DNA from 2 places in the Gordonia jinghuaiqii genome. Region 1 is predicted to be linked to the other one. Evidence: riboswitches for the same ligand, from Rfam matches in the RefSeq annotation. Region 1 holds a riboswitch; the other holds the start of a gene.

Region 1 (10,280 bases):
CCGGTGAGATTCGCCGAACCGGCCAGTTTCGCGATCCCGAAGTCGAGGACGAGAGCGCGCTCGACGGCGTTGGTCGCGGGATCACGCGTCACAAGTATGTTGGCGGGCTTGATGTCTCGGTGCACGACGTGGTGGCGATGTGCGTAGTCGAGGGCGTCGGCGACCTGCGTGACGACCGTCGACACCTCCGCCGGGGTCAGTCGCTCCTCGGTGAGGTCCTTGCCCTCCACATAGCTCATCGAGAACCAGGGCGAGCCGTCCTCGATGCCGTACTGGTGGATCGTGATGATGCTGCGGTGGTCGAGTTTGGCGGTCGTGCGCGCCTCGTTGGTGAACCGCTGGTTGAATCCGGGCTGCGCGCTCACCGCTGTCGAGATGACCTTCAACGCCTCGCGCCGCTCGAGCTGCAGGTTCTCGACCAGGTAGACCTCGCCCATTCCGCCCGCGCCGAGTAGAGAGATCACGCGATAGCCGGCGATCTGGGTGCCGGGACTCATCGGCACGGCGTCACCTCTTCCTGGGTCGAAATCACTGTCCTCGGGGGACGTACGCTGGGACGATACCGAACGAATGTTGGTGCGTGGCACCCTTCATTCAGATGACTCGACGGCCTCCTAGTACGTGACCTGCGTCGGTGTCGGGCGGTCGTCGGAACCGCCGACGCCGAGCTGTCCGGTGGCGTTGAATCCCCAGCAGTACAAGTTCGACGCCGCGGACGCACACGAGGTGCGTTCGCCGGTCGAGATCGCGCCGACGTCGGACAATCCGGTGACCGGGGTGGGCTTCCAGCGGTCCTCGAGCGTGCCGTCGCCCACCGATCCCCACGCGTTGGAACCCCAGCAATAGGCGGTGCCGCCGGCGATCGCGCATGTCGTGCTCGAGGTGCCGGTGCTGATGGCGGTGACGTCGGTGAGGTCGGGGACGGCGGTCGCGGTCTCGCGCGCATAGGTGCTGCCCTCGCCCAGCTGCCCGAAATCGTTGGCACCCCAGCAATAAGCGCTGCCGCCCGCCACGGCGCAGGCGGTGCCCGCGCCGGCCGAGACCGCGGTGGCGCCGTCGAGGTCGGCGACCCGCGTCGGGCGAGGCCGGTTGGTGGTGGTGCCGTCGCCCACCTGACCCTTGTCGTTGAGGCCCCAGCAGTAGGCGTCGCCGGCGGCTACCGCGCAGGTGAAGTTCACGCCGACGGTGATGGCGGTGACGTCGTCGAGTCCGGCGACGCGCACCGGACGGTGCTGGTTGGCCGTCGAACCGTCGCCGACCTGGTCGAAATCGTTTGTGCCCCAACAGTAAGCAGCGCCCGCCGAAATCGCGCAGGTGGCCCAGTTGGCCGTCGAGATCGCGGTCACATCGGTGAGGTCGGCGACGCGGGTGGGGGTGAGCCGGGCGTCGGTGGTGCCGTCGCCGATCTGTCCGTAGTCGTTGTTTCCCCAGCAGTAGGCGGTGGCGTCGGCGACGGCGCAGCTGTTGGGGCCGCCGGTGCTGATCGAGGTCACGTTCGCGAGGTCGGCGACGCGGGTGGGCGTCGGGTGGCTGGTCGTCGTGCCGTCGCCGATCTGTCCGGCGTCGTTGCTGCCCCAGCAGTATGCGACCTGGTCGCGGATCGAGCAGGTGGCGCCGAGGCCCGCGCTGAGCGCGACTTCGGCGGCTGCATCCGCGGCAGCCACCGATCCGGCGCCGTCGTCCGTGCCGCCGCGCAGCGTGCTCACCGCGATCGCCGCGGCCACCGCCAGCAACACGACGGCACTCACCGCACCCACGATCAGCGGCCACCGGCGCGGGCGTTCCCGTGACGAGGCCGGCGGGGGAGCGACCTGGGTGCCGGTCTGCGAATACGCTCCCAGCGGCGGAGTGATGCCCGGCGGCGAGGCGAGATGTTGTGTGCCGCTGGGTGTGGGCTGGAAGCCCGGCCGCTGATCATGCCTGGGTGGACCGTGTGGCGGTGCGAGGGTCTCCGGGGCCGGTGGATGAGGCCGCGGTGTCGAGATGATCTGGGTGGCAGAGGATTCCGAGTGCTTGTCCGTCAGGTCGGGGCCGCCGACGGCGAGTGCGGCGCGCAGATCTTCGGCGAAGGCGCGACACGTCGGATACCGGTCCAGGGGGCCGCGGGCGAGTGCCCGGTCGAAGACCGGGTCGAGGGCGGCGAGCTCGGGCCGGTGCGCGCTGATCCGGTCCGGCGGCGTCGTCAGTTTCGCCACGATGTGGCGGGTCTGGGTGTCGGCCTCGAACGGTGTCGTCCCCGCCAGCAACTCGTAGGCGGTGCACGCCAGTGAGTACTGATCCGACGCCGGGCCCGCAGGCTTGCCGTCGAGGATCTCCGGCGCGGCGTAGACCAGAGTGCCCACGAACGACGACGGCGCGGTCAGTGTGGTGGCGGTGGTGAGCTTGGCGATGCCGAAGTCGAGGACCACAACGCGGTCGAGGGCCCCGTCCATCGCCCGGCGGGTGACGAGGATGTTGGCCGGTTTGATGTCGCGATGGACCACCCCGTGGTCGTGGGCATAGTCGAGGGCGTCGGCGACGCGCGCCACGACGGTGGCGATCTCGTCGCGCCGCAAGGATGTGTGGCGCAGGTCCTGCCCGTCGAGGTAGGTCATCGTGAACCACGGGTCGCCGTCGGTGACACCGTAGTGATAGATCGTGACGATGCTCGGGTGGTCGAGGGCGGCGGCGGTCTGTGCCTCACGGCTGAAACGACGGGCGAACTCCTCGTCGACGGTCTCGGCGACGGAGATGACCTTGAGCGCCTCGCGTCGACGCAATTGCGGGTTCTCGACCAGGTACACGGTGCCCATACCGCCGCTGCCCAGTCGGGCGATCACGCGGTACCCGGCGACCTGATCCGGCTGGTGGGCCATCGGCGCCTCCTGCTGGCGTGACCACTGTGTTGCGACGACGATAGCCCCAGCATGGGGGGCATGCCCTGGACACGGCACTTGTTCATCCGAACGACATGGCACAATGCTCGACGTGGCAAACAAATCTGGTGCTGACAGCGCAGCGAAGAAGCAGGCCGGCAAGAAGCATTACGTCGACAACGGCTGGCCGCAGGACGACGACGGCGCGGCCGCCGACCACGCGGTTTCCGAACTCGCGACCCATATCTCCGGCGCGCTCTCACCCTTCGGTGAGACCGAGTTCCCGCTACCGGTCGACGACCTGCCCTTCGTGCAGGCGAAGACGGTCGTCAACCGCTGACACCGATGCCGCCCACCGGGACTGACCAGGGTGGGTCGGGCTTCGGCGAGACCGGAGGAGCCGACGGCTCCCGGTTGACCCACATCGACAGCTCCGGGTCGGCGCACATGGTCGACGTAGGCGCCAAGGCGACGACGCGACGTCGAGCCGTCGCAGGCGGCACCTTCCACACCACGGCCGAGGTCATCGACCTGCTGAGTGAGTCGCGGCTGCCCAAGGGCGATGTGCTGGCCACCGCACGCATCGCCGGGATCATGGCGGCAAAACGCACCGACGAGCTGATACCGCTGTGTCATCAGCTCGCGTTGTCGTCGGTGGAGCTCGACTTCACCATCGGTGCCGATTCCATCGACGTCACCGCGACCGTCGCCACCTCCGGTCAGACGGGCGTCGAGATGGAAGCACTGACCGCGGTCGCCGTCGCCGGGCTGACCCTGCACGACATGGTCAAGGCCGTGGACCGGCGCGCACACATGGACGGCATCCGGCTGCTGGAGAAGACGGGCGGCAAATCAGGGGACTGGCACCGCGACCGGCCGGACAACTCCGATGGCTGACCCCGCGCGACCCCCCGAGACCGCAACCGCGCACACCCGCTCGCGCGTTGCCCGCATCGTCGTCGCGTCGAACCGGGCCAGCAGCGGCGTCTACGTCGACCGCACCGGACCCATCATCGACGCCTGGCTCGTCGAGCATGGTTTCGAGGTGGACGAATGCGACGTGGTGGCCGACGGGCCGCCGGTCGGCGACGCCCTCCGCGCCGCGATCTACGTCGGCGTCGACCTCGTGATCACCACCGGCGGAACAGGTTTGACACCCACCGACCGCACCCCCGAACAGACGCGCCCGCTACTCGACACCGAGATCCCGGGCCTGGCCGACGCCATCCGCGCAGCGGGCCTGCCGAACGTGCCGACCGCGGTGCTCTCGCGCGGGATCGCCGGGGTGGCCGGGTCGACGCTCGTGGTGAACCTGCCCGGATCGACCGGCGGGGTGCGCGACGGCCTGGGTGTACTCGGCGGCGTCGTGCACCACGCACTCGACCAGATCCGTGGAGGAGACCACTGATGCCGGTCGTCGTGCACACCGCGATGTCAGAGGAGCCGATCGGACTTTCGGCGCACGAGGCGATGGTCGCCGGCGCCGCCGGTGGCAAGGCCGGCGCGGTGGTCGGCTTCGTCGGCGCGGTCCGCGATCACGACGGCGGCCGGACGGTCACCGCACTCCACTACTCCGGGCACCCGACGGCGCCGAAGGTCCTCGCCGAGGTCGTCGAGGAGGTGTCGGCCGTCGATGGCGTGCGCGCTGTCGCGGTCTCGCATCGGATCGGTGACCTCGAGATCGGCGACGTGGCATTCGTCGTCGCGGTTGCCGCCGACCATCGTCGGGCGGCGTTCGAGACCTGCTCCCGCCTCGTCGACGAGGTGAAGGCACGACTGCCCGTCTGGAAGCACCAGTTCTTCGACGACGGCACCGACGAGTGGGTCAACTCGGCCTGATCAAAGACCCGGCCTGGCTGGAAACTGGGCCTGACTGGAAACTCGGCCTGAATTGGAAAAGGACCCCGCACGGATCGCTCATCGTGCGGGGTCCTTCGACTGGGGCCCTCTGCCGTGCCGCTCACGGATGGACGATCCGTGAGGGCAGGAGATCAGGGGAGCGGCAGGAGATGCTTGTTGTCGTTGAACATCTTGATCTGCTCGGGGCTCAGCGCCACGCCACTGTTCTTGGCGGCGTGCCAGAGGTTCTTGACCTCGGGGCTGACGCCGGCATCGGTCAGCGCGGTGGTGACCTGCTTGGCGACGTCCTCGGTGGACTTGGCCTCGGGAGCCTTGACGAAGCTGAAGCTTCCGTTGCCGTCAGGCAGCTTCGGGAGCTGGCGCGGGGTGTCGGTGGGCGCGGTGCGCGGGGTCGAACCCGAGAGGACGGTGCCACAGGTGGGCCATGCGCCCTTGCCCTGCGAGGCCAGCACACGCTCGGCGACGACGATCTGCTCCTCGCGGGTGGCCTGATTGGCCGTCGGGGCGAACTCGCCGCCGCCGTGGCTGCTCCAGGTGCTCGGCGCGAACTGCAGGCCACCGTGGTATCCGTTGCCGGTCGCGATGGCCCAGTTGCCACCGGACTCGCACTCGGCGACCTGGTTCCATTCGGCGTCGGTCGCGGCGTTCGCCGTGCCGGTGCCCATGAGGGCGGCTCCGCCGCCGAGAACGGCTCCGGTGAGGGCGACCTTGGTGATGGTCTTGGCGGTCGTGCTGGTCGTCTGCTTGCGATGACGTCCGGACATAGATCTATTCCTCTCTCCACGCGCCTACGAAGTCAGCTGTCGGGTTCGAGCGAGAGGTGCTCGGCCCCAGGCGCCTCGGCGTGTGCCGAGGCTTCCGGGACTTAACCCCGAGGACACCTGGTGTGGTGTCCGTTCTCAGGGGATTGAGGTTGGGTCCCCCGTCCTCGTTCCTAGATTGCTTGTCGTTCCCACCGACGGAACGAGGCTCGGCGCGGTCGGTGGGACGTTATGTCTTGGTTGTTGTGCTGTGACCTCCCGAAGGTGGTCGACTCGAACAGTACGTCGTTCGTTCGGCTGATTCACCTGCTCGAACGCAACTCATTTTTCGGCCGAAATCGGGTCCCCCGACCCAGTTTGCCCGTCATCGCAGTTCAACGGGTTAGTGGCCGTCCCGTGCCCTTCTCGTTACCCCCCCGTTATGTGATAAAGGTCACACGGTGAGTGTGGTGTCAGCCACCGGCAAACGGGGGAAGTACGTCGAGCGTCGTGCACACGCCGAGCGTGCGACTGCGGTCGGCCAGGGCGACCTCGTCGCGCAGATAGGAACAGCGCTCGAGAACCGTCCCGAGGGAAGGGTTTCCGGCGGCGAGAGTGCGTTCGAGTTCACCGAGCGTCGTCGACGGGTCGATCTCGACGACACTTTGGTCGGTTCCCGCGGCGGCGCGCGCGGCGGCGAAATAACGGACGGTGAGGTTCATCGGGGGCGAGCCTAGCCGCCGATCGCCGACATCGGCCGGGACGGCTGGACGAAGCCCGCGGCGTTCACCTCGTGTCCTGCCGCCTTCTGCCACATGTCGCCGCGCCAGATGGCGGCGACGGCGGCATCGATCTGGGCCTCTGGCAGCGTGCGCAGGGCGGTGCGCAGATCGGTCTCCGACGTCGCGAACAGGCAGTTGCGCAACGAACCGTCCGCGGTGAGCCGGGTGCGGTCGCAATCGCCGCAGAACGGCCGTGTGACCGATGCGATCACCCCGACGCGGGCGGTTCTCCCGCCCGGGGCCTGTCGGCCCTCGACGAGCCACGTGGCCGCCGGGGCGCTGCCGCGCGGCTTCGGGTCGGGCAGGAGTGTGAACCGTGCACGCAGGGTCGCGAGGATCTCGTCGGCGGTCACCATCTGCGACCGCTGCCATGCGTGGTCGGCGTCGAGCGGCATCTGTTCGATGATCCGCAGTTCGTAACCGTGGTCGAGGCAGTAGGAGAGCAGGTCGGGCAGGCCGTCGAGGTCCGCGTGGTCGGGGACGACGGCGTTGACCTTCACCGGGGCGAGTCCGGCGTCGCGGGCCGCGGCCAGGCCGTCGAGCACGTCGCCGAGCCGGTCACGCCTGGTGACCTCCGCGAACCGGGCGCGGTCGACGGTGTCCAGGGAGACGTTGATGCGGTCGAGGCCGGCCTCCACCAGGCCGCCGATGCGTCTGGTCAGCCCGAGGCCGTTGGTGGTCATCGCGATCTCGGGGTTCTGTGGCAGCGCCGAGACCGCCGAGATGATGTGCTCGAGATCGCGTCGTAGGAGCGGTTCGCCGCCGGTGAAACGGATGCGTTCGATACCCAGATCGCGTACCGCGATCGTCAGCACCCGGATCATCTCCGCGGTGTCGAGCACCTGATCGGCCGGCATCCAGTCCAGCCCCTCGGCCGGCATGCAATAGCTGCAGCGCAGATTGCAGCGGTCGGTGACCGAGACACGCAGATCCTTGGCGACGCGACCGAATGTGTCGCGCAGCGGCCCGTCGGACGGCACACCCGATGACGCCCCGGCCTGCGGGGGCCGTGGAGTGGGTAGTCCGAGGCCGACGATGCTCATGGTGGGTTCGCGTTCACTTCGTTTCCGGGCTCTTTCGCGCCTCGAGTGCACGGAAGGTGCTGGCGTGGAACACCAGCGGCTCGACGCCGGGATCGGCGCGCAGGGTCTCGATCTCCAGCAACACGACGGTGTGGTCGCCCGCCTGGATCTCGTTGTGGATGACGCACGACAGATGGGCGGCGGCACCCGGCACGAAGATCGCGCCCCGCTCGGTGCGCAGTGGCGTGATGCCGTCGAAACGATGCTGCGACGGACCGGCGAGCTGTTTGCACACGTCGGTCTGATCGCCGGCGAACACGCTCACACCGATCGCCGGTGCGCTACGGATCTGCGGCCACGTCGTCGAGGTGTTCTGCACGCACACCGAGACCAGAGGCGGGTCGAGGGAGACGGTCGTGAAGGAGCTCGCCGCCATTCCGATCAGCGTGGCCGAATCCTCCGCGGCGTCCGCCTCGTTGCCGTCGCCGGGTCGGAGGCAGCACACGGCGACGACGCCGGACGGGAAGCAGCTGTATGCCTCTCGCAGCGCCTTGCCGTCGGAGACGGGGGCGAGATCTGGGGTGGTGTCGATGGTTGCGGTCACGGTCCTCACCTGGCTCGGCGTCCGGCACGGAGTGCGTACACCAGGCCCAGGACGAATCCCAGCGGTGCGCACATTGTCAGCAGGTAGACCGCGGTCGGTGCGGTGTCGCCGTCGGTGACCAGCGGCGTCACGAACAACGCCACGATGGAGAGGAGCCCGATCACGAAAATCACCCCGGCGGCCTGCAGCAACCGCGGTGACGACGTCTTCTGCATGGCTCCACGGTAGTGCACGAGTCGCAACGGCGACGCCTGGCGAGGTGTGCACAGGGGTAATGGTGTGACCCCGGGGTACCCCGTTGGCTACGATGGGGATGCAGGCGCCTTGCATCCGTCTGGGCCCGCACGGTTCCGACCGTCGGGCTACCGCATGGGTGATGGCGTCTTTTGTTGTGACGGGTCGATTTTCTCAGCAGTACTGACGGACAGATGAGGGTGAGCACAGTGCCGACCGGCAAGGTGAAGTGGTACGACGCGGAAAAAGGCTTCGGCTTTCTCTCTCAGGAGAGCGGCGAGGACGTCTACGTCCGTTCGTCGGCCCTGCCCGACGGGGTGGAGGCCCTCAAGCCCGGACAACGGGTGGAATTCGGCATGGCTGCCGGTCGTCGCGGTCCGCAGGCGCTGAGCGTCAAGGTGCTCGATCCCGCACCGAGTGTCTCCAAGAACGTGCGCGAGGCCGCACGTAAGGACGTCAAACGGCATTCACCCGACGAGCTGCACGGGATGGTCGCCGACCTCATCACGCTCCTCGAGGCCAAGGTCCAGCCCGATCTGCGTAAGGGCCGTTACCCCGATCGCAAGACCGCGCAACGCATCTCCGAGGTCGTCCGCGCCGTCGCGCGGGAGCTCGAGAGCTGATCTCCACTCCACTGGTCTCCACTGCACGGCGGCCGCGTCGACGCGCCTGAGGCCTCAGCCCAGGTCGTCGAGGTACTCCTGCGACGCCGTCTGGATGGCGAACTCACCCCGCGGAAGGATTTCGTCGGCGGGCGTGAGGCGGGCCGAGGCGGACAGAATCGTGACGCCCAGCAGCACCCGGTCGGGTGTCGACTTCAGCGTGAGCGTGTAGGACTTCCCCGCCTCCTGGGGCTGTTCGTCCTCGATGAGGCCCTTCGGGGTCAGGTAGACCGCGGCCAGGTTCCAGGGCCCGTCGGCGATCTCACTCGACACGGTGAACATCGCTGTCGTCCCGACCTCCACCGGCACCTCGGCCGTCGCCCGCGGGCGGGTGATCTCCGGATCGCATTCGGTCAGCATCAGGTCGCACCACCACAGCGCCTCGACGGTGCGCAGTTCCTTGCCGACGGCGACGTGGATGTAGGGCTGGTCGTCGTGGGTGGCATTGCGGGTCAACAGGAACACCGAGGTCCCCACCACCGCGACGAATGCCACGATCACGGCGGCGATGATCGCCAGCGCCTTCTTCTCACCACTGCTGATCACGGGTGACGTTGTCCTGTCTCGTTGTGGGGCGGGTGCTCACCGGGGTTGTGGCTCCGGCCGTCCCGGTGGGGGAGGGGTGCCGTCGGTGTCTTCTGAGAACTCGGCATCCGAGCTGTCGACGGGCGGGCGTGGGGCCGTGTGTCGGCGGCACTCGGGGTCGTCCGGCCGTGCCCGGCGGCGCGGAAGGCGACGGTCGGGGCGGCGTGGTCGGGACGTTTGCCGCCGAGACCCGGGACGAGCGACTTCCCGCGGGTGGTCATCACGGTCTGCAGCAGGCCGAGGCCCAGCAGCACCGACACGACGGTGAAACCGATCCACAGTGTCGGCGGCAGCAGTACTCCCAGCGAGGCGCCGAACACCCACGACAGCTGCAGCACGGTCTCCGACCGGCCGAATGCCGAGGCGCGGGACTCGTCGGGCAGATCGTCCTGGATCGAGGAGTCCAGGCACACCTTGCCGATGGCGCTGGTGCCCGAGGCGATCAGCGCGGCGAACGCGGCCGCGGCGATGTTGCCGAAGATCGCGGCGAGTACCGCGACGACGAAACACGCCGCGGTCGCCCACACGACGATGCCCGGCGGGTTCTTGAGTTCGAGTCGGGTGCCGACGCCGTTGCCGATCATGTTGCCCACGCCCGCGGCCGCACCGACCGCGCCGAGCAGCAGCAGCTGCGTCCAGTCCGACGCGTCGCCCTGCTGGGCCTTGGCGTAGAACGCGATGAACAGCGTCAGGAAGCCGGTCAGGATGCGGATGGTGCCGTTGCCCCAGAGCCCGGCGACCACCTTGCGGCCCAGCGGCTGACGCATCTTCGCGGCGATCATCTTCGCGCCGTCCCGGGCGCTGGTCGTCTGCTCGTGTTCGGGCACGGACGTCCGGGCGGCTTCGCCGTGGTAGGTCAGGGTCGTGGGGATCTCGCCCTCGGTGGACTCGACCCACGACGGGATGCGCATGCACAGGTAGGCGCCGGCGGCGGCG
Region 2 (10,280 bases), 2.0 Mb from region 1:
GCGGCGTCGGCGAGTCGGGTGTACGTGCCCTTGCGGCCCACGTACTCGGGCACGCCCTCGGTGATCCACAGCGGCGCACCGACGGCGGTGTCGACACGGGCCGCGATGTGGGTGAGTTCATGACGCAGCACGACGCCGAGCGTCGGGGCGGCGAGACCGAGGGCCGCCGGGGTGAACACGATCCGCTGCCCCACCGCCGTGCGCTGCGGATGGTCGACCCGGCTGTAGACCGATGCGGCCGCGGCCCTCCCGGTCACGGCGGGACCCGCGGGCACGAGTGCATCGAACTGCGGGTCCGTCGCGGTGGCGACCACCACGGCCCGACGATCCCAGGTGTCGCCCCAGAACGCGCTGACCGCGTCCACGGCATCCGGCAACAGGCGGCGCAGATCGACGACGGTCTTGGTGGTGTCGGGATAGGACGCGACGACCGAGGTGCCGCCCGCGGTCGCGACATCGACGGCCATCAGGCCGGGCAGCTCCCACATCTGCGTGGCCGACGGGTCTCCGCCCAGAGCTGCGGAGTCGCCGACGAGCTGCCAGTCCTCCCCATGTCGGGAGACGATGAACTCGGTACCGGCCACCACCTCGGGTTCGGCGATGCCGGGTGAGGTCGCGCCGCCGAGCGCGTAACGCAACTCCACCGGAGCCACCCACGAGTCCGAGCTGCCCCCGGCGTCGAGGACCTGCTGGAGCTCGCCGGGCACGAGCTTCTCGGCCTCCTCGGTGGGAGCGAGCTGATAGTCGAACCGCGCGAAGCGCAGCTCGGCGCCCCGACCGCTCCGACGTTCGAACTCGGCCGGCCGGAACGTGGCGGCGGCGGTGACGAACCGGTTCTTGAACTGCGGCGACGCGGCGGCGTCGAACAGGCCGCCGATCGCGGTCACGTCGCCGGCGGTGATCGCGGTGCCGAGTGAGTCGAGCAGTCGTGTCACCCCGGCCGCACGGTCCTGCTCGTAGACGTTGGTCGCGGTGCTCACCGTCGAGGTCGCCCCGGAATCCGGTCCCCGCTCGGCCGGTGAACCTGCGGTGCCGCATCCGGTGGCGGCTCCGGCGACCAGGGCGAGCGCCGCCAGGGTCGGGCACAGCCGCCCGCGCAGGAAGACCACCGGCGCGTTAGAACCGACGGGCCGAGTTGTACGGTCCGGCCTCGTCGAGCGGGACGACCTTCACCGGGACACCGAAGGTCGACGCATGGATGACGTAACCCTCACCGACGTACATGCCGACGTGATGGGCGTCCGGGTAGTAGATGATCAGGTCACCGGGTTTGAGGTCCTTGCGCTCGACCGGTTGGCCACCGGCCAGCTGCGCCTGACTCGACCGCGGCAAGGTCTTTCCGGCCCGCGCGAAGGCCCACACCATCAGTCCCGAGCAGTCGAACGACTGCGGTCCGGTGGCTCCCCATACGTACGGCGCGCCGATCTTTGTCAGCGCGGCCTGCACAGCGATGAGTGCGGGAGCGGTGCCCCGGGGGACCAGACGGGGATCGAAGTCGAAAGTGGGCCCGCGCAGTGCGGCGAGTTGCTTGCCGGTCATCGACTCGTAGATCGCACGGATCTGGATGGCCTGGAGTTGTAGGTCGGCCTGCTTGGTCTGCAGATCACCGCGGACGCGTTCGGCACGGGACACGGCCTCCGAGGCCGCCAGGGCGGTCTGGTCTGCGTCCTTCTTGGCGACGGCCGTGCGGGCCCGGACCTTCTTGATCGCCGAGAGATCCGACGCCGCCTGGCGGGAGATCATGTCCAGGCCGGACATCTGGTCGAGGAGCGCCTGGGGTGAGTCACTCACCATCACCGCGTACAGACCGCTCACGCGCGCACCCTGGTAGCTGGCCCGCACGATGGCGTCGACCCGGGACTGGTGCACCGCGAGCTGGGCACGGCTGGCGTCGAGCTTCTGCTGGGCGATCGCCGCGGCCTTCTTGGCCGACAGAACGATCCCGCGCTGCTTGTCGTATTCGATCTTCGCGTCGTGCATCGCCTCGGTGGTCTTCTCCGCGTCGATGCCCAGTTGCTTGTAGCGGTCGAGCAACTGATCGGCCGTCCGTGCGGGTACGGCGCGCGCATCGCCCACCCCGCCGGTCGCCGGGGCGATGACGGTCGCGAGTGCCGACAACACGCAGACGGCGATCATCAGCGGACCCGATCGCGTGCGCGGACCAGCTGCTCGAGTCCGCCCCTCCCCGAAAACCACGGTCTCACTCACTCCTCTGCTGGCTCGTCCCCGAGGAACTCTCGTCGGAGACTCCCCCGGCTCACGCCTCCCCGGCGTGCTCCGGCGACTCCGGACCACACTAGGTCCGACGACAGGTCCCGAGGACTGGATCGGGCGGACCGCACCTCGCGCGATCCGCCCTCTCCTACTGCTCGTGTGTTCAGTTGGTCTCAGTAGCGACAGCGGTTCAGTTGGACTCAGTAGCGGCGGATGCCGGTGAGCGTCCACTCCTTGACGGCGTCCCGCTTCACCGGGGTGCCGTAGGTGGACGAGTGGACGAACTGGCCGTTGCCGACGTAGATGCCGGCGTGACCGCCACCGTTGAAGATCATGACGTCGCCGGGCTGCGCCTCGCTGTAGGACACCGAACGACCACCGCCGAGCTGTCCGTAGCTGTCACGCGGAATGGTCTTTCCGGCCTGCTTGTAGGACCAGTAGACCAGGCCCGAGCAGTCGAATGCGTTCGGGCCGGCCGAACCGTAGGAGTACGGCGAGCCGATCTTGCTCTCCGCGGCCTTGACGGCCTTCTGTCCGGTGGTCATCTGCGGCTGCACGAAGCCACCGCCGCCGCCCGGACGGAACTGCTGGGGAATCTGCTCCGGCGCGATGCCCGGCACGGTGAACTGACCCAGGTTCGGGATCTCGACCGTGGCCGCGGGCGACTTCTTGACAGGCTTGGCCTTGGGGGAGGGCTTGACCTCCGGGCCCTTCTTCTCACCGGGCAGGGCCGGGATCTCGAAGGTGCCGAGCGGGGTGTGGACCGGGGCGGCCAGAGCCGGACCGGCAGCAGCGGCGAGCGAACCGAGCGTGATCGATCCGGCGATCACCGCCTTCTTTGCAACCGTGCTCCCACGATTGGGCTGTTCCAAACGATGTTTGGCCACGAAGCGTGTTCTCCTTCAAAAATCTTCCTCTACCGCCGACCGAGTTAGCTGTCGGGTTCGGGCCGGAAGAGTGGCCCTACACGTGTTTCGCGCACGACGTATCCACAGGACACGCATGCGTGATAACGCGATTCACCCCGATTCGGCGCAGTGTCGGCCGGGAGCGTCAATGCTGACGCGCCCGATGACCCTGCCCGAAGGTTGTGGTTCCCCGGTTCGCCACGAGGGCGATTGAGCGGTGACTTCTGCGGACCACTTCTGTTGAAGCGGGACGCTCCGCGAATGTCTCAGAAAGGTTACGAAATCGTGGGCGCCCTGTCCACTAGGCGACGGACACTCAAACCCCACGCATTTCTCAGCCTGCACGCAGGACCGTCACCGATGCCATCCGATCCATGCTCTGAGCTGCGGTTTTACCGGACCTTGCAGATCGTGCAGCACCACTGGTGACCATTGCAGCCGCGTGGAAAACATCGATTGCGAGGTCGAGCTCAGCATCGGCGCCGGCGGCCCCCGCCGTTACCGGAGCTCCACCTTCGCCGGGCACATCGTCCCAGCTCGGGCCGCCAAAAAGCACCGTCATCATGCACCCGTCACAGGCGACGGGACGGGCCGGGCAGCTGGCGCAGTCGACATACATGGTGTGATCTCCATCTCATCTCGCGGCCGGGGCCGCGTCGGCCCCGTGTCGGGCGGGTCGATCGTGAGGATTTGCCTCGTCTCTCACGTCGAGGTGGAGATTAGGTCCCCCCACCGACAAGTTCGCTCGAACAGAGTTCGCAACATCTGTCACACAAGCCACAAGCACCTCGTCGCGGTGCGTCGCGGCCGCCGTGTCGGTGCATCGAACTAATGTTCGCCAGGTGATGGACACCAGCGTCGACGGCTCCGGCGGGCAGTTGACCTTCGCCGACCTCGAGGCCGCCGACCACGCCGCGGAAGGGAACGCCTCGCCGAACGAGTTCAGCGACCGTTCGCTCTTCGACACGACCCTGGTGGTCGTCGACCTCGAGACCACCGGCTCCGACCCGGCCCGCGATCGCATCACCGAGATCGGCGCGGTCAAGATCCGCGGCGGCGAGGTGATCGGCGAGTTCGCCACCCTGGTCGACCCCGGCCGGCCGATCCCGCCCCAGATCGTCACCCTCACCGGGATCACCACGGCCATGCTCACCGACGCCCCGCGGATCGAATCGGTGCTGCCGGCGTTCTTCGAATTCGCGCGCGGTTCGATACTCGTGGCCCACAACGCACGCTTCGACATGGGTTTTCTCCGGCAGAACGCGATCCGCCTGCAGCTGCCGTGGACCTTCAGCCTGAGTCTGTGCACCGTGACCATGGCCCGGCGCATCCTGTCGCGGGAGGAGACGCCGACGGTGAAGCTGAGCGCACTCGCCGAGCTCTTCGATGTCTCCGTCCGGCCCACCCACCGCGCCCTCGACGACGCACGCGCCACCGTGGAGGTCTTCCACCGGCTGCTCGAACGCGTCGGCAACCAGGGCATCGCCACCGTCGGCGAGCTGACGTCGTACTTGCCGCGCACCAACCCGCGGCTGCGCGCCAAGCGCCACCTCGCCGACCACGTTCCCGCCCGCCCCGGGGTCTATCTCTTCCGCGGTCCGTCGAACGAGGTCCTCTACGTGGGTACCGCCGTCGACCTCCGTCGCCGGGTGCGCTCCTACTTCACCGGAGGCGATCCCCGCCGCCGCATCGCCGAGATGGTGCTGCTCGCCGAGCGCGTCGACGTCGTCGAGTGTTCCCACGCGCTCGAGGCGGCGGTGCGTGAACTACGACTCCTCGGCGCCCACGCCCCGGCCTACAACCGGCGGTCCACCCAGCCGAATAAGGGCTGGTGGGTGACCCTGACCGAGGAGCGCTTCCCTCGCCTCAAGGTCAGCCGCACCCCCACCGACGAGTCGATCGGACCGGTCGGGAACCGCAACAACGCCGCCACCGTCGCCGACGTCATCGCCGCGGCCGCCGGTCTGCGGACGTGCACAAAACGGTTGGGCGCCAACGGTTACCACTGGTGCCCGACGGTCGAGGGCGCGCGCCTGCCCGGCGCGTGCCATGCCGCAGCCACCCAGGCGCAGACGGTCCCGGACTACCTACCGCGGGTCACCGCGGCGCGGCGCCTCATGCGCGGCGACACCGACGAACTGCTCGACGACCTCACCGCACGCCTGGCCGAGTTGTCCGAGGCGCACATGTTCGAGACCGCGGCCCGCCACCGTGACCGCCTCGCCCTGACCATCGACGCACTGGCGCGGTGTCAGCGCCTGGCCGCGCTCTGCTCGATCGCCGAGATCGTGGTCGCCCGGTCCGACGGTGAACGCGGCTGGCACTTCGCGGTGATCCGGCACGGACGCCTCGCGGCGGCGGGCCGCGCCCGGCGCGGCGTGTCCCCGATGCCCGTCGTCGACGCCCTGATCGCCTCCGCCGAGACCGTGATCCCCCAGCCGGGGCCGCTGCGCGGCGCGCCGGCGGAGGAGGTCGGCCTGATCTATCGGTGGATGACCGAGCCGGGAGCGCGGATCGTCGCCACGAGCGATCCGGTCGCGCTGCCCGTCGGATGTGCCGAACGCAGGCTCGGCTGGTCCAGGTCGGCGCACGACGCGCGTGCAGACGGACACCGGGCACATCGGACGAGTCAGCACGCGGCGGCCACTAGGCTGGCGCCATGATCACTGCCATCGTCCTCATCCAGGCCGACATCCACCGGATCCCGGAGACCGCTCAGGCCGTCGCCGACATCCCCGGGGTCGAAGAGGTGTACTCCTGCGCGGGCGACGTCGACCTCATCGCGAAGATCAGGGTGCGCGACCACGAACAGATCGCCACCGTCGTCACGGGCCAGATCAACCGGCTGCCGGGTGTACTCAAGAGCGCCACGCACATCGCGTTCCGCAGCTACTCCAGCTCCGACGTCGAAGGCGGCTTCTCGATCGGCGAGAACTGACCGGGAGCCGCCGTCCGACGCACCGCCCGGCATCACCGCCGGGCGTACCGGCGGTCAGTGAGACGAGGCCAGTCGGGTGCTGAGCGCTGCCCACCGATCCAACAACGTTGCCGCAGCACCGGTGTCGATGGCATCCGCGGCGCGCTCCTTGGCCACCCGCAGCGCCTCGGTGAGCTCCGTGGAGCTCATCGGTGCCTGCTGCTCGAACGCCACGATCGCACCCGCCGAGTTCAACAGGACCGCGTCGCGCACAGGTCCGGTCGTCCCGGCGAACAGATCGCGGGCGATGGCCGCGTTGGCCACCGCATCGCCGCCCTGAAGGGCCGAGAGCTGCACCCGGGCGATCCCCAGGTCGGTCGGGTCGACGCTGAGCTCGTTCACCTGCCCGCCGACGATCTGCCACACCGTGGACGTCGTGGTGGTCGTCAGTTCGTCGAGCCCGTCGTCGCCTCGCACGACCAGCGCCGAACCGCCCCGTTCGGCGAAGGCGCGTGCCAGCACGGGCGCGAGGTCGGCGAAGGCGCATCCGATCAGCCCTCGCGAGGGCCTCGCCGGGTTGGTCAGCGGCCCCAGCACGTTGAACACCGTCGGGATACCGATCTCCTTGCGCGGCGGTCCGGTGAAACGGAACGCCGGGTGGAAGACCGGCGCGAAGCAGAACCCGATCCCGAGCTCTTCGACACACCGCGCCACCGAGGCCGCGTCGAGGGTGATGTCCACCCCGAGCGCCTCCAGCACATCGGCACCACCGCTCTTCGACGACGCCGCCCGGTTCCCGTGCTTGACCACCGCCACGCCTGCGGCCGCGATCACGATCGCGGTCATCGTCGAGATGTTGACGGTGTGTGACCGGTCGCCGCCGGTACCGACCACGTCGACGGCCGGCCGGCTCACGTCGACCAGGGTGGCGTGGTCGAGCATCGCCCGCGACAGACCGAGGAGCTCGGCAGGCGCCGCGCCCTTCATCTTGACCCCGACGCCGAAGGCGGCGATCTGCGCTCCGGTGGCGCTGTCGGTCATGATCTCGTTCATCGCCCACGCGGCCTCGTCGACACTGAGGTCGAGGCGATCGATGATCTTGCCGAGGATCTGCGGCCAGCTGAAGTCGGATTGTCCGGTGCTCACACGCAGAGAGCCTAGTGCCTGCTCAACCACGCGGACGCTGAAGGACGGCCCAGCTGCGCGCGACGCCGTCGTGACGGGATCCCAGGCTGGCCATCCGTGACCGTTCCTGGGACAGATGCATGGCGTCGAGCCGCTGGACACGCGCCACGACCACCACCGCGTACCCGGCCGCGGAGGCCTCCGGCGCCGGCCCCCACCGCTCGTCGGAAATCACCTCGTAACCGTCGAGGGCGGCCACCGCCACAGCATCGTCCAGACGGCCGTGCGGGAGCTCGAGGTCATGCCGCAGGATGACCTCCTCCTCCGACCGCCACGACGAGGCGTCGAGCGCCGCCGAACTCGCCACTGCGTCGTCGTCGGAGCCCGCGACCGTCACGACGGCGTCGGTCAGCGACAGCGGACCCGCTTGCAGGTCGCCCCGAAGACGTGACCGAAGGCGGGCCAGGCGCCCCTGCGCGACGACGCGTCCGTTGAGATCCCGGGAACCCGATGAGGACGAACTGGACATGAACACACCGTAGCCATCACAGCGCCGCAGACGAACCTCCGCGGACACGCCGGAGCGGCTCCGATTGGTGCCCCGACCTGGGGCGGGAGAATTACTTCACCCCAATTTCCGACCCGGGTGGCCACCGCTTACTACGAACCGTCATACTTCACTTGTGACAAGCGCTGTAGGTACCTCAGGAACAGCCATAACCTCGCGCGTGCACTCGCTGAACCGGCCCAACATGGTCAGCGTCGGCACGATTGTGTGGCTGTCCAGTGAGCTCATGTTCTTCGCTGGCCTCTTCGCGATGTATTTCGTCGCCCGTGCCAACTCCGCGGTGGGATGGCCGCCGCCACCGACCGAGTTGAATCTCGCCCTCGCCATACCGGTGACGACGATCCTGATTCTCTCGTCGGTGACCTGCCAGATGGGCGTCTTCGCCGCCGAACGCGGCGACGTCTTCGGCCTTCGCCGCTGGTACGTGATCACCCTGATCATGGGCACGATCTTCGTCCTCGGGCAGGGCTACGAGTACACCGTGCTCGTCGGACACGGCACGACGCTGTCGTCGAGCGCCTATGGATCGGTCTTCTACATAACGACCGGTTTCCACGGCCTCCACGTCATCGGCGGCCTGATCGCCTTCGTCTACCTCCTCATCCGAACCAAACTCTCGAAGTTCACCCCGGCGCAGGCAACCGCCGCAATCGTTGTCTCCTACTACTGGCATTTCGTCGACATCGTCTGGATCGGACTGTTCGTCACGATCTACTTCATCCGATGAAGCCGGCTCCCCGCGGTCCCCGCGGGGAGCCACCAGAGCGAAGCTCGATTCGGCAGTACAGAGCGAAGCTCGATCCACAACCACAGAGCACAGCTCGCTCTAGAACAACAGTCCGTCCCGCTTAGTAGAGAGTCACAGATGAGTTCATCTCCACCGCGTCCGTCGGATAGCGGCACCGAGGTCGGACCCGATGCATCGGCCCGACACTCCTCTGCACGTGACGCCGGCCGCCGCGCCAAGGCACGACGCAAGCTTCGCCGACGCGCCGGTGGCACCATCGTGTTGCTGGCCGGTCTGGTCATGGCCGGTGTGCTCGCCTCGGTTCTGACCCCCGAACCCCAGGTCGCGGTTGCCGACGAGAGCAACGCCGCGATGATCAACGACGGTCGCAAGCTCTACGAGACCTCGTGCATCACGTGCCACGGCGCCAACCTGCAGGGTGTGACCGACCGCGGTCCGGCCCTGCTCGGCGTCGGCGACGCCGCCGTGTACTTCCAGGTCTCGACCGGTCGTATGCCGGCCGCACGTGGCGAGGCACAGGCCCAGCGCAAGCCCGCGAAGTTCACCACCGAGCAGATCGATCAGCTCGGCGCATTCATCCAGGCAGAAGGCGGCGGTCCCAAGACCCCGCGTGACGCCGACGGCAACGTCTCCGAAGGCTCCTTGCGCGGTGACAGCATCGGACGCGGCAGTGAACTGTTCCGCCTGAACTGCGCGTCGTGCCACAACTTCACCGGTCGTGGTGGCGCCTTGTCCTCGGGCAAGTACGCACCGAACCTCGACGGTGTCAGCGAGTCACAGATCTACACCGCGATGCTGACCGGTCCGCAGAACATGCCCAAGTTCTCCAACCGGCAGCTCGATTCGGCAGAGAAGAAGGACATCATCGCCTACGTCAAGTACGCGACCGAGGCCAAGCCAAGCGGCGGACTCGGACTGGGCGGCTTCGGGCCGGTCAGTGAGGGAATGGTGATGTGGTTCGTCGGCGTCATCGCCATCGTCGCAGGCGCCATGTGGATGGGATCTCGAGCATGAGCGGCAGTGAGAAGAGCGGGGACGTCCCGTCGCGGGACGAACTCGACCAGATGAGCACCGATGAGCTCGTCAAACTCGGCACCAATCTCGACGGCGTCGAGATCATCCACCGCTCGGAGCGGTACGCCGAGCCGGGCACGAAGGCCGAGAAGCGCGCGGAGCGACAGGTGGCCGTCTGGTTCACCATCGCCGGCGTCGCCGCACTCGCCTGCCTGGGCATCTTCCTGTTCAACCACTGGGAGTTCGCACTTCCCGACGACCCGAACTACTGGTGGTACACCTTCAACACGCCGTTGCTGGGTGCCACGTTCGGACTCTCGGTGTTCGCGATCGGCGTCGCGCTGATCCTGATCACCAAGAAGTTCATCCCGGCCGAGATCTCGGTCCAGGACCGCCACGACGGCGGTTCGTCGGAGGTCGACAAGAAGACGATCGTCGGTCTCCTGCAGGACACCGGCAAGACCTCGACCCTGGGTCGTCGCAAGATGATCATCGGTTCGGCAGGATTCGGTCTGGGCGCCTTCGCCGTGACCGGCCTGGTCGCCTTCCTCGGCGGATTCATCAAGAACCCGTGGGCCGAGGGACCGAACTCACCGCTGTGGCACTCGGGCTGGTCGCCGATCTACAACCCCAAGAGCGACCCGAACGAGACCATCTACCTGCGTCGCGACACCGGCAACCCGTTCCAGGTCGCCCTGGTCCGGCCGGAGGATCTCGACGCCGGCGGCATGGAGACCGTCTTCCCGTGGCGTCGTTCGGACGGCTTCGGTGAGTCCGAGCACTCCC

What was found. A riboswitch is a leader RNA that binds a small molecule or an ion and turns the genes downstream of it on or off. The one in region 1 is predicted to bind cyclic di-AMP.
Region 2: linked by a shared signal. The riboswitch ahead of H1R19_RS14725 (C40 family peptidase) and the one ahead of H1R19_RS05940 (transglycosylase family protein) in region 1 are both predicted to bind cyclic di-AMP.

What each region holds. Positions count from the first base shown of each region.
Region 1 is NZ_CP059491.1:1,341,518-1,351,797, forward strand. It holds gene H1R19_RS05910 (protein kinase domain-containing protein) at 1-503, opposite strand, end outside; gene H1R19_RS05915 (RCC1 domain-containing protein) at 615-2,855, opposite strand; gene H1R19_RS05920 (hypothetical protein) at 2,959-3,195, shown strand; gene moaC (cyclic pyranopterin monophosphate synthase MoaC) at 3,201-3,752, shown strand; gene H1R19_RS05930 (MogA/MoaB family molybdenum cofactor biosynthesis protein) at 3,745-4,263, shown strand; gene H1R19_RS05935 (molybdenum cofactor biosynthesis protein MoaE) at 4,263-4,694, shown strand; gene H1R19_RS05940 (transglycosylase family protein) at 4,847-5,479, opposite strand; cyclic di-AMP (ydaO/yuaA leader) riboswitch at 5,485-5,669, opposite strand; gene H1R19_RS05945 (MoaD/ThiS family protein) at 5,929-6,177, opposite strand; gene moaA (GTP 3',8-cyclase MoaA) at 6,189-7,280, opposite strand; gene H1R19_RS05955 (flavin reductase family protein) at 7,294-7,863, opposite strand; gene H1R19_RS05960 (hypothetical protein) at 7,869-8,078, opposite strand; gene H1R19_RS23345 (cold-shock protein) at 8,307-8,720, shown strand; gene H1R19_RS05970 (DUF2771 family protein) at 8,775-9,305, opposite strand; gene H1R19_RS05975 (MFS transporter) at 9,302-10,280, opposite strand, start outside.
Region 2 is NZ_CP059491.1:3,314,819-3,325,098, forward strand. It holds gene H1R19_RS14715 (hypothetical protein) at 1-1,109, opposite strand, end outside; gene H1R19_RS14720 (NlpC/P60 family protein) at 1,117-2,136, opposite strand; gene H1R19_RS14725 (C40 family peptidase) at 2,415-3,101, opposite strand; cyclic di-AMP (ydaO/yuaA leader) riboswitch at 3,120-3,349, opposite strand; gene H1R19_RS14730 (DEDD exonuclease domain-containing protein) at 3,968-5,785, shown strand; gene H1R19_RS14735 (Lrp/AsnC family transcriptional regulator) at 5,782-6,060, shown strand; gene trpD (anthranilate phosphoribosyltransferase) at 6,115-7,185, opposite strand; gene H1R19_RS14745 (hypothetical protein) at 7,208-7,693, opposite strand; gene ctaE (aa3-type cytochrome oxidase subunit III) at 7,848-8,459, shown strand; gene qcrC (cytochrome bc1 complex diheme cytochrome c subunit) at 8,598-9,494, shown strand; gene qcrA (cytochrome bc1 complex Rieske iron-sulfur subunit) at 9,491-10,280, shown strand, end outside.